One region of the Homoserinibacter sp. YIM 151385 genome, then DNA from elsewhere that is predicted to be linked to it. Evidence: predicted binding sites of a transcription regulator. Region 1 holds the regulator's gene; each other region holds the start of a gene.
The links. The regulator HrcA, encoded in region 1, represses chaperone genes, less so after heat shock. The targets are predictions, from matches to a motif close to TTNGCACTCGNNNNNNNCGAGTGCNAA.

Region 1 (4,939 bases):
CGGACGGCCGGCAGGAGCTCGCGGGCCTCATCGCGGAGGGCCTCGTCGAGGGCCGCGCCGCGATCGCGGGACGCGTCGTGCTGACGCGGCGGGGGCGGCTGCTCGCCGACGCCGTCGTGCGACGCCTCCTCGGCGGCTGAGGCGGGGCCCTCACCGGACCCCGCCGCAGCGACTCGGGCGCCTCAGCGCACGAAGGTGATGGCGAGCGGGTAGCGGTAGCTCTGGCCGCGGTTCGCGGCGATCGCCGCCATGATGCCGAAGATGATGACGAGGATGCCGGCGGCGAGCGGGACGAGGTAGAACACGGCCCCGATGATGACGAGCGAGCCGACGGTGCCGAGGATCCAGCCGCCGATGTACGCGATGAGCATCGTGAGCTGGAAGTTCAGGGCCGTCGCGGTGTGCTCGCGCACGAATCCGCCGCGCTCGCGGAGCACGAGGTAGCCGACGAGCGCGGGCACGAAGCTGAAGAGGATTCCGCCGACGTGGATGAGCGTCGCCCACATCCGCTGGTCCTCGGGGCGCAGCGGCTGCGGCGGCGCGGGCGGCGGGTACGCGCCGGGCTGGCCGTATCCGGGCTGCTGGCCGTACCCGGGCTGCTGCGCGCCGGGCTGCGACGGGGGCGGGGTCGGCGCGCCGGCGCCGTAGGGGGAGGCGCCGGGCGGGGTGCCGGGCTGGCCGCCCTGCTCGGGCTGCTCGGGCTGCGGGGGCTGCGTCGGATCCGTCATGCCCTCAACTTAACGCGAAAGCGGGCCGGATGAGGCATCCGGCCCGCTGCGATCCGCGATGTTACTTGATGAGGCGGATGGCGAAGGGGTAGCGGTAGCTGACGCCGTCCTTCGCCTTCAGGAAGCCCTGGATCGAGAAGATGATGGAGACGATCCACATCGCGAGCGAGATGAACGCGCCGATGAGGATGACCGAGAGGATGCTGCCCACGACGTAGACGATGAGCGCGGTGATCTGGAAGTTCAGCGCCTCCTTGGCCTCCACGTTCGTGAACGCGCCGCGGTCCTTGAAGACGAGCCAGATGATGAGGGCCGGCAGGAAGCCGATGATGCCGCCGAGGTGCGCGAAGGACGCGTACTGCCGGTCGTCGGCCTCGGAGAGCGGAGCGGCCGGAGCGGCCGGGGGCGTGGTGGACATGCGCGATGCCTTTCGGATGGGAGGGTCTCTCGCCGAACGGGCACGAGGTTCCCAGCCTCGCTCGACTGACGACAACCTAGCGGCACGCGGTTGGGGGGTGCAACGCCTGTGGACAAATGCCTCGCGCTACACTTGGCAGTCTGTCAGAGCGAGTGCCAGAGCGAGATCGGGGAGGTGCCGCATGGTCTCCGAGCGCAGCCTCGCGGTCCTCCGCGCCATCGTGCTCGACTACGTCTCCTCCAGCGAGCCGGTCGGCTCGAAGGGCATCGTCGACCGCCACGCCTTCGGCGTCTCCGCGGCGACCATCCGCAACGACATGGCGCTCCTCGAGGAGGAGGAGCTGATCGCCGCCCCGCACACCTCCTCCGGCCGCGTCCCCACCGACAAGGGCTACCGCCTCTTCGTCGACCAGCTCGCCGACCTCCGACCGCTGAGCCCCGCGCAGCGTCACGCGATCGAGGCCTTCCTCGGGCAGGCGGTCGACTTCGACGACGTGCTCGGCCGCACCGTCCGCCTCCTCGCGCAGCTCACGAACCAGGCGGCGCTCGTGCAGTACCCGAGCTTCGGCACGGCCCGCGTCCGGCACGTCGAGCTCGTGCCGCTCGGCCCGCAGCGGCTCATGACGGTGCTCATCACCGACACCGGCCGCGTCGACCAGCACCTCCTCGACACGGCCGAGCCCGTGGATGCGGAGCAGCTGCAGGCGCTCCGCGCGCGGCTCAACGAGGCGATCGACGGCCGCGCCCTCGGCGACGCCGGCCCGCTCCTCGCGGCCCTCCCCGACTCCCTCCCGCCCGAGGCGCAGGCGCTCGGCCGCGCCGTCGTGGAGGCCGTCGCCGAGCAGGTGCAGGCGAACCGCCAGGATCGCCTCGTCATGGCCGGCACCGCGAACCTGGCGCGCACCGAGCGCGACTTCGGCGGCTCCATCTACCCTGTCCTGGAGGCCATCGAGGAGCAGGTCACCCTGCTCAGGCTCTTCGGCGAGATGGAGCTCGACGGCCTCGAGCTCTCGACGAGCATCGGGCGCGAGAACGCGGGCTCCGCGCTCGAGCAGGCGAGCATCGTCTCGGGACGCTACAGCGCCTCGGGCGGCGGATCCGCCCGTATCGGCGTCGTGGGCCCCATGCGCATGGACTACTCGAACAACATCGCCGCGGTGCGGGCCGTCGCCCGCTACCTCTCGCGGCTCCTGGGTGAGGATTAGGAAGCTTTGGCAGCAGACCACTACGAGGTGCTCGGCGTCGCGCGCGACGCGAGCCCCGAGGACATCAAGAAGGCGTACCGCCGGCTCGCCCGCGAGCTGCACCCCGACGTCAACCCGAGCGGGGAGGCGGCCGAGCGCTTCAAGGACGTCACCCACGCCTACGACGTGCTGAGCGATCCCGCCCAGCGCGAGCGCTACGACATGGGGGATGCCGCGAGCTTCGGCTCGGGGAGCTTCGGCTTCGGCGACATCTTCGAGACCTTCTTCGGCGCCGCGCAGCGCTCGCAGGGGCCGCGCTCGCGCACCGAGCGCGGTCAGGACGCGCTGCTGCGCATCGAGATCGACCTCGACGAGGTCGTGTTCGGCACCTCGCGCGACGTCGAGGTCGACACGGCGGTGCGCTGCGAGACCTGCGACGGCAGCTGCTGCGCGCCCGGCACGAGCGTCGTGAGCTGCGACATGTGCCGCGGCACGGGCCAGATCCAGCGCGCCGTCCGCTCCATGCTCGGCAACGTCATGACCTCGGCGCCGTGCGGCACCTGCCGCGGCTACGGCACCGTCATCCCGAACCCCTGCGCGAGCTGCGCCGGCCAGGGCCGGGTCCGCGCGAAGCGCTCGATCGGCGTCGACGTGCCGGCGGGCGTCGACACGGGGATGCGCATCCACCTCCCGGGCGAGGGCGAGGCCGGCCCCGCGGGCGGGCTCAACGGCGACCTCTACCTCGAGGTCAAGGTCAAGCACCACGACACCTTCAGCCGCTCGGGCGACGACCTCCTCGCGACCGTCGAGGTGCAGATGACCGATGCCGTGCTCGGCACGGAGACCGTCCTCACGGGGCTCGACGGCGACATCCCCGTCTCGATCAAGGCGGGCACGCAGTCGGCCGACATCATCACGATCAAGGAGCGCGGCGTGACGCGCCTGCGCGGCGGCGGGCGCGGCGACCTCAAGGTCGGCGTGCAGGTCGTGACGCCCGTGCGCCTCAACAGCCGCGAGCAGCAGATCCTCGAGCAGTTCGCCGCGAGCCGCCCCCCGATCAAGCCCGAGTTCTCGACCTTCCAGCAGGGGCTCTTCGCGAAGCTGCGCGACCGCTTCCTCAACCTCTAGCGGCACGATGGCCTGGCTCTACCTCGACCCCGAGCTCGACCGCTCGCTCGCGCGGGTGGGCGCGCACGTCGGCATCTCGGGCGAGGAGGCGCGGCACGCGGTCCAGGTCGCGCGCACCCGCCTCGGCGAGCGCGTGTCGATCGGCGACGGGACGGGCCTGATCCTCGAGGGCGAGGTCGTGCAGGCGGATGCCGCGGGGCTCGCGATCCGGGTCGAGCGCGTCGTCGAGGAGCCGGTGCGGCTGCCGGAGCTCTGGCTCGCGCAGGCGCTCGCGAAGGGCGACCGGGACGAGCTGGCGGTGCAGGCGGCGACCGAGCTCGGCGCGACCGGCATCCTGCCCTGGCAGGCGGAGCGCAGCGTCTCCCGCTGGGCGGGGCCGAAGGCGGAGAAGGGCCGCGCCCGCTGGGGCGCGATCGTGCGGGAGGCCTCGAAGCAGGCGATCCGCGCGCACGTGCCCGAGGTCGCGCCGCTCGCCTCGACCGCCGAGCTCGCCGCCTTCGACGGGCTCGTCGTCGTGCTCGACCCCCGGGCGGGCGAGTCGCTCATGGAGCTCGAGCCGCAGGGGGTCCGCCGCATCCTCCTCGTCGTGGGCCCCGAGGGCGGCATCTCCCCGCGCGAGCTCGAGACCCTGGCGGCCGCGGGCGCGCGCCCCATGCGGATCGGCGGCGCCGTGCTGCGCACCTCGACGGCGGGACCGGCGGCGCTCGCCGTGCTCAACACCCGCCTCGCCCGCTGGTGAGGGCGTGCGGCGGTGAGCTTCCACGAGGACGGCATCGACCTGGAGCGCGCCTGGTCGATGGAGGGGATCGAGATCCCGGCGGTCGTGCGCGAGCTCGCGGGCGGCGCGGAGCCCGTGCTCGCCTGGCGCAACGTGGTCGACGGGCTCACCTTCCGCATCCCGCGCGGCTTCGTGAAATGGGATCCGCCCTCGACGGGGGCCGACCTCGCGCGCGAGGCGCGGGCGGCGAGGTGGCTCGCCGCGCGGCACCCGGCACCGCGGCCGCTCGAGGAGGGGGTGGATGCCGGCGGCGCCCGCTGGATGCTCGCGGCGCCCCTCGCGGGCGAGTCGGCGGTCTCCGAGCGCTGGCGCGGCGAGCCCGAGACGGCGGTGCGCGCCATCGCGACCGGCCTGCGGGCGCTCCACGGCATCCCGCTCGCGGGCGCGCCGGACTGGCTGCGCGAAGATTCCTGGGTCACGCGTCGGCCGGCCGCACTCGGACCGCGCCCGCCGCTCGACGAGCCCGTGCTCGTGCACGGCGACGCCTGCGCCCCGAACACGCTGCTGGACGCCGGCGGCGCCTTCGCCGCGCACGTCGACCTCGGCGATCTCGCGATCGGCGACCGCTGGGCCGACCTCGCGGTCGCCGGGCTCAGCCTCGGCTGGAACTACGGCCCCGGCTGGGAGCCGCTGCTCTGGGCGAGCTACGGGATCGAGCCCGACCCCGGGCGGATCGACTGGTACCGGCGGCTCTGGGACGCCGA
Region 2 (4,939 bases), 1.3 Mb from region 1:
CCTGCTGCGCGAGCGTCGCGACCGTGCGGTGCAGGATCCACCCCGTCGCCTCGTCGGGGGCGACCGGCAGCGTCGCCGAGGGGCTCACGAGCGGGATGCCGCGGGCGGCGGCGAGCGGGAGGGCGCGCTGCGCGACGCGCGAGGTCGCCGGCCCGACGATCGCGTCGACGCCCGCCTCGGCGAGCGCGTCGATCGCCTCCGCGAGGTCGTCCTCGCCGCCGTCGCCGGTGCTCCGCACGACGACCCGGGGCGCCTGGCCGCCGGCGCGGCCGAGGTCGCGGGCCGCGAGGCGGACGCCCGCCGCGATCGGCGCGGCGAGGAACTCGCGCGTGCCCGCGCGGGGCACGAGCACGCCGAGGCGGAGCTCGCCGTCGCCGGACGGCGCGGGGCCCGTCGAGGGCGCGGGCGACGGGGATGCGCGCGAGGGGGAGCCCGCCGGTGCCGGGGCGCCCGTGCACCCCGCGAGGAGGGCGAGGACCGCGAGCGAGGCGACCGCCGCGCCGGGGCGCCACCGCATCCCGTGCCGGCCGCCGCTCATGTCGGCACCCTATCGGCGGCCGCGCCTCAGACGCGCTCGAGCGAGGCCCGGCGCGGTCCGCGGCCGGCGACGATCATGTCGATCGTGAGGATCGCGAGCGCGATCCAGACGAGCCCGAAGCCGATCCAGCGCTCGAGCGGCATCGGCTCGTGCATGATGACCACGCCGACGAGCAGCTGCAGCACGGGCGCGAAGTACTGGGTGAGCCCGAGCACGGTGAGCGAGAGGCGCCGCGCGCCGGCCGCGAAGAAGAGGAGCGGCACGGCGGTGACGGCACCCGCGGCGAGCAGGAGGAGGGTGTGCCCCGCGCCCTCGCTCGCGATCGTGAGGCCGACCACGCCGTTCACGACGAACAGCTGCACGACCGCCACCGGCACGAGCCACATGGTCTCGAGCGTGAGGCCGCTCACCGCATCCACCCGGCCCCCGACGCGCTTCTTGATGAAGCCGTACACGCCGAAGGAGCCGGCCAGGGCGAGCGAGATCCACGGGAACTGCCCGTAGCCGATCGCGATGACGAGCACGGCGGCGAAGGAGACGCCCACCGCGACCCACTGCCAGCGCCGCAGCCGCTCGCGGAGCACGATGACGCCGAGCAGGACCGTCACGATCGGGTTGATGAAGTAGCCGAGCGAGGCCTCGACGATGTGGCCCGTCGTCGAGGCGAGGACATAGACCTGCCAGTTGACGTAGATGAGCGCGCCGGCGCCCGCGAGCGTGAGCATGACGCGCCGGTCGCGGGCGAGCGCCATGAGCGGACGCCACGCGCGCGTCGCCGTGATGAGCAGCGCGCAGAAGACGAGCGAGAAGAGGATGCGCCAGCCGACGATCTCGAAGGCGCTCGCCACCGAGAGGAGGACGAAGTAGACCGGCAGGAATCCCCAGAGGACGTAGGCGCCGATCGCGAACAGGAGGCCGGCGCCGGATCCGGCTCCCGCCTCCGCGGGCTGAGCGGGGGCTCCGGGAGCGGGCGGCGGGGTCACCGACTCAGGCTAGTGGCCGCCCCCGACCGGCACCGGACGGCGGAGACGCGGAACGGCCCCGTGGCAGGACCACGGGGCCGTTCGGCAGGACTTCGAGGATGCGGGCTAGCGCTCCACGACCGCGAGCACGTCGCGGGCCGAGAGGACGAGGAGGTCCTCGCCGCCGACCTTGACCTCGGTGCCGCCGTACTTCGAGTAGATGACCTTGTCGCCCACGGCCACGTCCACCGGGACGCGGTTGCCGTTGTCGTCGACGCGGCCGGGGCCGACGGCCACGACCTCGCCCTCCTGGGGCTTCTCCTTGGCGGTGTCGGGGATGACCAGGCCCGACGCGGTGACCTGCTCCGCCTCGACCTGGCGGATGACGATGCGATCCTCGAGCGGCTTGATGGAAACCGACACGGCTGACCTCTGCTTTCGCTTGCTCAAACTCTGGGGCTGGCACCCGCTGCTTGCGAGTGCCAGACAACTCTAGCGGGCAACTGGCAGTCTCTCAACGCGAGTGCCAGGACGGGATGCCGGATCCGGGCCGCGCGACCCGGTGGGAGGATGGGGCGATGGATACCGCCGAGCTGCGCGCGCTCCTCTCGCCCGAGGGGCTCCGCCTCCTCGACGAGGTCGGCGGCATCGGCGCGCAGGCCGACGTCGTGCGCGCCGTCTCCAGGCTGCGCAAGGCCGGCCACCCGCCGGAGCTCGTCGCCGCCGTCCTCACGCAGGCGCGCCTCCGCGAGAAGGCGCGCGCGAAGTTCGGCGACTTCGCCGGGCGGATGCTGTTCACCCCCGCCGGGCTCGAGCAGGCGACGCGGCTGCGGGTCGCCTCCCTCCACGCGGGGCGCTACCAGCGGGCGGGGATCGGGCACGTCCACGACCTCGGCTGCGGGATCGGCGGCGACGCGCTCGCGCTGGCCGCCCTCGGCATCCGCGTGACCGCCGTCGAGCGCGACGAGGCGACCGCCGCGGTCGCCGCCTACAATCTCGCCCCGTTCCCCGGCGCCGAGGTCGTGGGCGCCGACGCGGAGGACATCGGCCTCGAGGATGCGGAGGGGCTCTGGCTGGACCCGGCGCGCCGCGAGGGCGCCCGCCGCCTCGCCGATCCCGCGGACTGGTCCCCCTCGCTCGACGTCGCCTTCGATCTCGCGACCCGCATCCCGACCGGCATCAAGCTCGGACCCGGCCTCGACCGCGACCTCATCCCCGAGGGCCTCGAGGCGCAGTGGGTCTCGATCGACCGCGAGGTCGTCGAGCTCGCGCTCTGGTCGGGTCCGCTCGCGCGACCCGGGGTGGGCCGCGCCGCGCTCGTGCTCCGCGAGGGCGCCGCCCACGAGATGACGGCGCCCGCCGACCGCGAGGACGCCCCGGTCGGCCCGCTCGGCGCGTGGCTGTACGAGCCCGACGGCGCGGTGATCCGCGCCCGGCTCATCGGCGACCTCGCCCGCGCGGTCGAGGGGCGGATGCTCGACCCGCAGATCGCCTGGATCACGGCCGACGAGCCGATCGACACCCCCTTCGCGCAGCGCTTCCGCGTGCTCGAGGAGCTGCCGCTCGATCCCCGCGTCCTCAAGCGCGAGCTCGCGGCGCGCGGCATCGGCACGATCGAGATCAAGACGCGCGGCGTCGACCTCGACCCCGCCGAGCTGCGCCGGCGGCTCGCGCCGAAGGGCGCGGGCCGCGCGACGCTCGTGCTCACGCGGCGCGGGGCGGCGCGGATCGCGATCCTCGCCGAGCGGGCCTAGGCGTCCTCCCGTTCTGCAGGAGTTCCGGACGCCGGGGCCGTCGATCGGCGCGTGAAGGCCGGATCTCCCGCAGAACGGAGCGCTCGCGGCGGCGGTGGCTACGGGCCGTAGGTGCCCGAGCCGGCGGCGGCGCCCGCGCCGATCAGGACGAGGATCGGCAGCAGGATGCCCACCACGAACACGAAGAGCCAGAGGGCGATGCCCGCGTAGCCGGTGATGAGCCCGGTGATCGCGAAGCCGCGGCCGGCCGGCTCGCGCTTGAGACCCATGTGGCCGAGGATGACGCCCGCGATCGAGCCGATGAACGGCAGGATGATGAGGCCCGCGATGCCCGCGGCCATGGCGATGATGCTGAGCGTCTTCGGCGGCGCCGGTGCGTAGCTCTGCTGGTAGGCGGGCGCCGCGTAGCCGGGCTGCGCGGGCTGGCCGTAGACGGCCTGCTGCGCGGGCTGGCCGTAGCCGGGCTGCTGACCGTAGCCGGGCTGCTGACCGTATGCGGGCTGCGCCGGCTGGCCGTAGCCGGGCTGTGCCGGCTGACCGTAGGGGTCGACCTCGGGGCGGCTCGCGTCCGGGGCGGGAGGCGTGACCGGCGCCGCGGGGGCGGCCGGGGCCTCGGGAGCGGACGGGGCGCCCGCGGCGCGCGTCGTCGTCTCCTCGTCGATGGCGGACGTCGCGGCGTCGTCGGACCGCTCGCCGTCCTTGGGGGCGTCGGGAATCGGGGGGATGCTCACCTGAGGAGGCTACCGCGTCCAGGCCCTTGCCCGACAGGGGGCGGACACGCGGGAGGGGGCCGCCGGCGCGATGCCGACGGCCCCCTCCGCACGCGTGCTCAGCGGATCAGTAGCCGCTGGGGTAGGTCGCCGCGGCGCCGGCGAGCGCGATGCTCGCGATGATCGCGATGATGCCGCCGACGATGCCGATGTAGCCGAGGATGAGGCCCGCGAGCGCGAGGCCGCGGCCGCCCTCGCCCGTGCGCTTGATCTGGCCGAGCGCGATGTGACCGCAGATCACGGCGCCGAGCGAGACGACGAACGCGAGCACGAGCGACACGATCGCGAGGACGTTCGTCTTCTGCGCGACGGGGGCGCCGGCGGCGTAGGGGGTCGGCTCGGGCTGGGCCGCACCGTACGGGGTGGGGTCGGTCATGGAGGGGCTCCTTGAGAGATGAGGGATGCGCGTGATGCGCGTGAACAGTGTGTCAGCGCCGCAGAAGGGGTGTCAACGTGGAGGACTCCCCATGACCCCGCGGCACCGGTGCCGATCGGATGCCCGTCCCGCTCAGGAGCGGATGGCGGTGACCGGCAGCGTGGAGTCCGCGCCGAAGTCGAGCGTCGACGGGGCGTGGCCGCCCATCACGAGCCGGGCGCCGAGCGCCGCGATCATCGCGCCGTTGTCGGTGCAGAGGCTGAGCGGCGGGATCCGCAGCTCGATGCCGGCCGCATCCGCCCGCTCCCGGGCGAGCTCGCGCAGGCGCGCGTTCGCGACGACGCCGCCGCCGAGGAGCAGCCGCGGCACCCCGAGCTCGCGGCAGGCGTCGATCGCCTTCGCGGTGAGCACATCGGCGACCGCCTCGCGGAAGCCGGCCGCGACATCCGCCGTCGGCACCTCCTCGCCGCGGTCGCGGGCGCCCTCCACCCAGCGCGCGACCGCCGTCTTGAGGCCCGAGAAGGAGAAGTCCCAGCGGT
Region 3 (4,939 bases), 1.2 Mb from region 1:
GACGAGGAACGGCCGCCCCCCGGCACCCGACTTCGCCTCCTCGAGCACGCTGTTGCGCTCGGCCGCGCTCTCGTAGAGCGAGAGGCCCCAGATGTCGCCGCTGCACCAGCCGCTCGCGCTCGCGGCCGGGATCTCGTCGACCTGCTCGAACACGCCGCAGTCGACCCCGGTCGCCGCCGCGACATCCTTCTTGAAGGCGTCGATCGAGGTGTAGCGCGTGCCGGAGACCTTCTCGCCGGGCTCGCTCGTGGCGCTCACGGTCGGCTCGGGCGCCGGCGACGCCGAATCGGAGGGCGTCGCGGTCGGCGCCGGCATGGGCTCGGGCGCCTCCGGCGTGCAGCCGGCGAGCGCGAGGCCCGCGGCGCCGAGCAGCGCCGCGAGCGCGAGCGCCGGGCGCGGCATCCCCGTGCCGCGCGCGGCGCGCATGGTGGCGTTCCTCATGATGGCGTCCCCCTCCTGTGCCGGTTCTCGAGCCTTGCAAAGCCGCCCCGGCAAGCGCAAGGGGCCCCATCCGCATTCGGATGGGGCCCCAGGCTTCAGCAGACCGAGACGGCCGCCGACGGGTGGATCAGAAGTCCATGCCGCCGGTGGGGTCGCCGGCCGGGGCCGGGTTCTTCTCGGGCTTGTCGGCGACGACGGCCTCGGTGGTGAGGAAGAGGCCGGCGATCGAGGCCGCGTTGAGCAGCGCCGAGCGGGTCACCTTCACCGGGTCGTTGATGCCCGCGGCGAGCATGTCGACGTACTCCCCGGTCGCGGCGTTGAGGCCCTGGCCGACGGGGAGGTTGCGGACCTTGTCGACGACGACACCCGGCTCGAGACCGGCGTTGAGCGCGATCTGCTTGAGCGGCGCGTCGATCGCGACCTTGACGATGTTCGCGCCCGTCGCCTCGTCGCCCGAGAGCTCGATGGAGTCGAAGGCCTTGGCACCGGCCTGGATGAGGGCCACGCCGCCACCGGCGACGATGCCCTCCTCGACGGCCGCCTTCGCGTTGCGGACGGCGTCCTCGATGCGGTGCTTGCGCTCCTTGAGCTCGACCTCGGTCGCGGCGCCCGCCTTGATGACGGCGACGCCGCCCGCGAGCTTCGCGAGGCGCTCCTGGAGCTTCTCGCGGTCGTAGTCCGAGTCGGTGTTGTCGATCTCGGCGCGGATCTGCTTGACGCGGCCGGCGATCGCGTCCGCCGAGCCGGCGCCCTCGACGATCGTGGTCTCGTCCTTCGTGACGATGACCTTGCGCGCCTTGCCGAGCAGGTCGAGGGTCGCGTTCTCGAGCTTGAGGCCGACCTCCTCGGAGATGACCTGGCCGCCGGTGAGGATCGCGATGTCCGCGAGCTGCGCCTTGCGGCGGTCGCCGAAGCCGGGGGCCTTGACGGCGACCGACTTGAAGATGCCGCGGATCTTGTTCACGACGAGCGTCGCGAGCGCCTCGCCGTCGACGTCCTCCGCGATGATGAGGAGCTGCTTGCCGTCCTGGATGACCTTGTCGACGACGGGGAGCAGGTCCTTGATCGCCGAGATCTTCGAGTTGACGATGAGGATGTACGGGTCCTCGAAGACCGCCTCCTGGCGCTCCGGGTCCGTGACGAAGTACTGCGACAGGTAGCCCTTGTCGAAGCGCATGCCCTCGGTGAGCTCGAGCGTCGTGCCGAAGGTGTTCGACTCCTCGACGGTGACGACGCCCTCCTTGCCGACCTTGTCGATCGCCTCGGCGATGAGCTCGCCGATCTCCGGGTCCGCCGCCGAGATGGAGGCGGTCGCCGCGATCTCGTCCTTGGTCTCGATCTCCTTGGCCTGCCCGACGAGCTCGGTCTCGACGGCCTTGACGGCCTTCTCGATGCCGCGCTTGAGGCTGACGGGGTCGGCGCCGGCGGCGACGTTGCGGAGGCCCTCGCGCACGAGCGCCTGAGCGAGCACGACGGAGGTGGTGGTGCCGTCGCCCGCGACGTCGTCGGTCTTCTTGGCGACCTCCTTGACGAGCTCGGCGCCGATCTTCTCGTACGGGTCGTCGAGCTCGATCTCCTTGGCGATGGAGACGCCGTCGTTCGTGATGGTGGGGGCGCCCCACTTCTTCTCGAGCACGACGTTGCGGCCGCGCGGGCCGAGGGTCACCTTGACGGCGTCGGCGAGCGTGTTGAGGCCGCGCTCGAGGCCGCGACGGGCCTCCTCGTTGAAAGCAATGATCTTGGCCATTGGTTGTTCTCGTCCCTCCCGGACGTCCAGAGCATCGATTGGCACTCCGCATCCGGGAGTGCCAGGAGCCATTCTGGCACTCGCCCAGAGCGAGTGCAAGCCGCCCGGGGGCGGCCCGCCGGACGCACGACGACGCCGCCCGATCACTCGGACGGCGTCGTGATCGACGTGCCGCGACCAGCCCGCGAAGGCCGCCGCGGACCGGCTCAGGCCGGGCGGACGGCCTCCGCCTGCGGGCCCTTCGAGCCCGTGCCGACCTCGAAGACGACCGCCTGGCCCTCCTCGAGGACCTTGTAGCCCGTCATGTCGATCGCGGAGTAGTGGACGAAGACATCCTGCCCGTCGCCGTCGACGGTGATGAATCCGTAGCCCTTCTCCGCGTTGAACCACTTCACGGTCCCGTTCGCCATGTGCAACTCCCTGTGCTGTGCTCGCCGGACCGAGGGTGAGGCCCGCCGCGGGCCCTGGGTGCGGGCCCGTCATTGCGCTGATCGTAGCCCGACCACGTGCCGCGAAACGTCACAGATCGGGCAAGATCCGGCGGGATGCCGAGAAATCAACACGAATGAAACATGCCCGAAACACGGGCCGGGCTCGACGCCCGCTCGCGGGGTGCCCGCTCAGCCGGCCGGCGCGTAGTCGGCGCCCACGACGATCGTCACGGGGGCACCCGGGAAGGCGTCGGAGAGCTGCGTGCGGCCGACGCCGAGCTGCTCGACGAGCCCCTTCGCCACGCCCTCGTAGTCCGCGGAGCGGTAGTAGACGATCGTCTCCGCCTGGTCGGTGCTCGAGGAGTTCGCGGTCGAGCCGATCGGCCACTTCTCGGCGCGGAGGGCGTCGGCGGCCTCGTCCTGGAGGCCGCCGGTGGCCGTCCCGTTGAGCACGAGGATCGAGAGGTCGAGCTCGTCGGGCACCTCGGCCGGGTCCGTGATCGCCGGGACCTCCGGCGCCTGGGAGACGCTGGGCTCGGGCGCCGCCGGCTCGCCCTGGCCGAAGCCGGGGAGCTCGAGCGCGAAGTTCTCGTCGAAGCGCGAGAGGCCGTAGAGGCCGCCCACCACGAGGACGCCCGTCGCGAGCGCGGCCCAGGCGAAGCCGATCCATCCGCGGCCGGGGGGCTTGGGCGCCCGATGGGCGCCGACGCGCGCGTGCTCGGGGCTCGGCTCGTCGAACTGGTCTCGCGGGAAGCTCGGCATGCTCAGTGGGTGTCGTCCTGGTCGGTGGATCGGCCGCCGCCGAAGCGGCGCACCGCCCGCGCCTGCGTCCGCGCCTCGCGGATCCGCTGGAGGCGCCGCACGAGCATCGGGTCATGGGCGAGCGCTGCCGGGGTGTCGATCAGCGCGTACAGGAGCTGATAGTACCTGGGCGCGGTGAGGCCCAGCTCCGCGCGGACGGCGGCCTCCTTCGCGCCGCGGCGCTCGACCCAGCGGCGCTCGAAGTCGAGGAGGGCGATGGCGCGCTCGTCGAGCCCCTCGGCCTGGGCGGCCGCGGGCGCGGTCTCGGGCGCAGCGCTCACGTGAGTCCTCCGGTCTGCCGCGATCCTAGGCCCGTCGACGCGGGCCGGGCGGGCGCGCGGCGGCGCGTCGCGCGGGACGCCCGACCCCGGCTCAGCTCAGCCAGGAGATCCGGTCGCCGTGCGGGCTCGCGCAGGCCAGCGGGATGCCGTCGAGCGCGAGCAGGTAGCCGCTCGGCTCCGGGCAGTCGAGCGCCGCGGCGCGCGTCGCGACCTCCGGCAGCACCCCGCGGCCCTCGAGCGTCACGAGCCGCGCTCCGCGCTCGCGCGCGATCCGCACCACCGCCTCCCGATCCGCCGGCGGGAGGTAGACGAGCGTCCCGAGCGAGACCACGACCGGCACGGCGCCCGCGGGCGCCTCGTCGAGGAGCGCCGGCAGCGCGGCGAGGGCGTCTCCCTCCCGGAGGGCGACCGCGACCTCGCCGCTCGTGCGCGCATCCCGCGCCGTCCCGATGGCGGCGCGGAGCCGGCCGAGCCGATCGGCGCGGTCGGGCGGCAGCAGCGCCTCGAGCCAGCGCCGGTCATCCTGGTCGGCGACGTCGAGCGGGTGAAGGTCGACGCCGGCGCGATGCACGATGCGGGGCGAAGCGAGCGGCGCCCGCCCGACCCCCGTCGTCGTGCAGTCGAGGCGCGGCTCGCCCGGCCCGAGCGGGGCCGCGCCGTCGAAGCGGATGCCGTAGCGGTCGGGCAGCAGGCACAGCCCCGCCGAGGCGCCGATCTCGAGGAGCGCGAGATCCCCCGGGATGCGGTCGAGCGCGGCGAGGAGCGGTGCGCAGCGCATGACCTCGTTCGTCTGGGTCGTGCGCCCCGGCGCCGCCGCCTCGAGCCGCGGCCACGCCTCGAGCAGCCAGTCGCGGAACGCCGGGTAGTCGGCGCCGCCGGGCGCCCCCAGCCAGCCCGCGAGCGAGAAGAGGAGGGAGGGCTGCCGCTGCGGCAGCGGGAGCCGCTCGATCCGCTCGAGCACCTCGGCATCCCCCGCGACGCCCGCCGCCCAGGCGACGTGCACGGCGCTGTGCCCGAGGAGATCGCGGGTGGCGGCGCGCTCGTACCAGGCGGCGGTGCGGGGATCCGGCATGCCGTCATCCTCTCCCGCCCGGCGTCGCACGACGTCACGCGCCGCCGCCCGCTCGGAACAATGCGGGCGGCGCGGTGTTGAATAGATCGGGACTTCCGTCCGAGATCCGAGGAGGACGACATGGGCTACGACGTCGAGAAGAGCGACGAGCAGTGGCGTGAGGAGC

Region 2: groES (co-chaperone GroES) is a predicted target of HrcA. The motif match lies at 2,004-2,030, and genes of this name have one in related genera.
Region 3: groL (chaperonin GroEL) is a predicted target of HrcA. The motif match lies at 2,262-2,288, and genes of this name have one in related genera.

The regions. Positions count from the first base shown of each region.
Region 1 is NZ_CP115175.1:1,027,098-1,032,036, reverse strand. It holds gene hemW (radical SAM family heme chaperone HemW) at 1-140, shown strand, start outside; gene OF852_RS04965 (DUF4870 domain-containing protein) at 183-728, opposite strand; gene OF852_RS04960 (DUF4870 domain-containing protein) at 790-1,146, opposite strand; gene hrcA (heat-inducible transcriptional repressor HrcA) at 1,328-2,350, shown strand; gene dnaJ (molecular chaperone DnaJ) at 2,357-3,457, shown strand; gene OF852_RS04945 (16S rRNA (uracil(1498)-N(3))-methyltransferase) at 3,465-4,196, shown strand; gene OF852_RS04940 (phosphotransferase) at 4,209-4,939, shown strand, end outside.
Region 2 is NZ_CP115175.1:2,563,280-2,568,218, reverse strand. It holds gene OF852_RS12500 (ABC transporter substrate-binding protein) at 1-538, opposite strand, end outside; gene rarD (EamA family transporter RarD) at 565-1,521, opposite strand; gene groES (co-chaperone GroES) at 1,627-1,923, opposite strand; gene OF852_RS12485 (class I SAM-dependent methyltransferase) at 2,079-3,254, shown strand; gene OF852_RS12480 (DUF4190 domain-containing protein) at 3,353-3,985, opposite strand; gene OF852_RS12475 (DUF4190 domain-containing protein) at 4,092-4,400, opposite strand; gene tsaD (tRNA (adenosine(37)-N6)-threonylcarbamoyltransferase complex transferase subunit TsaD) at 4,533-4,939, opposite strand, start outside.
Region 3 is NZ_CP115175.1:2,719,833-2,724,771, reverse strand. It holds gene OF852_RS13200 (hypothetical protein) at 1-441, opposite strand, end outside; gene groL (chaperonin GroEL) at 569-2,188, opposite strand; gene OF852_RS13190 (cold-shock protein) at 2,395-2,598, opposite strand; gene OF852_RS13185 (LytR C-terminal domain-containing protein) at 2,809-3,381, opposite strand; gene OF852_RS13180 (DUF3263 domain-containing protein) at 3,384-3,701, opposite strand; gene OF852_RS13175 (DUF2332 domain-containing protein) at 3,793-4,773, opposite strand; gene msrB (peptide-methionine (R)-S-oxide reductase MsrB) at 4,894-4,939, shown strand, end outside.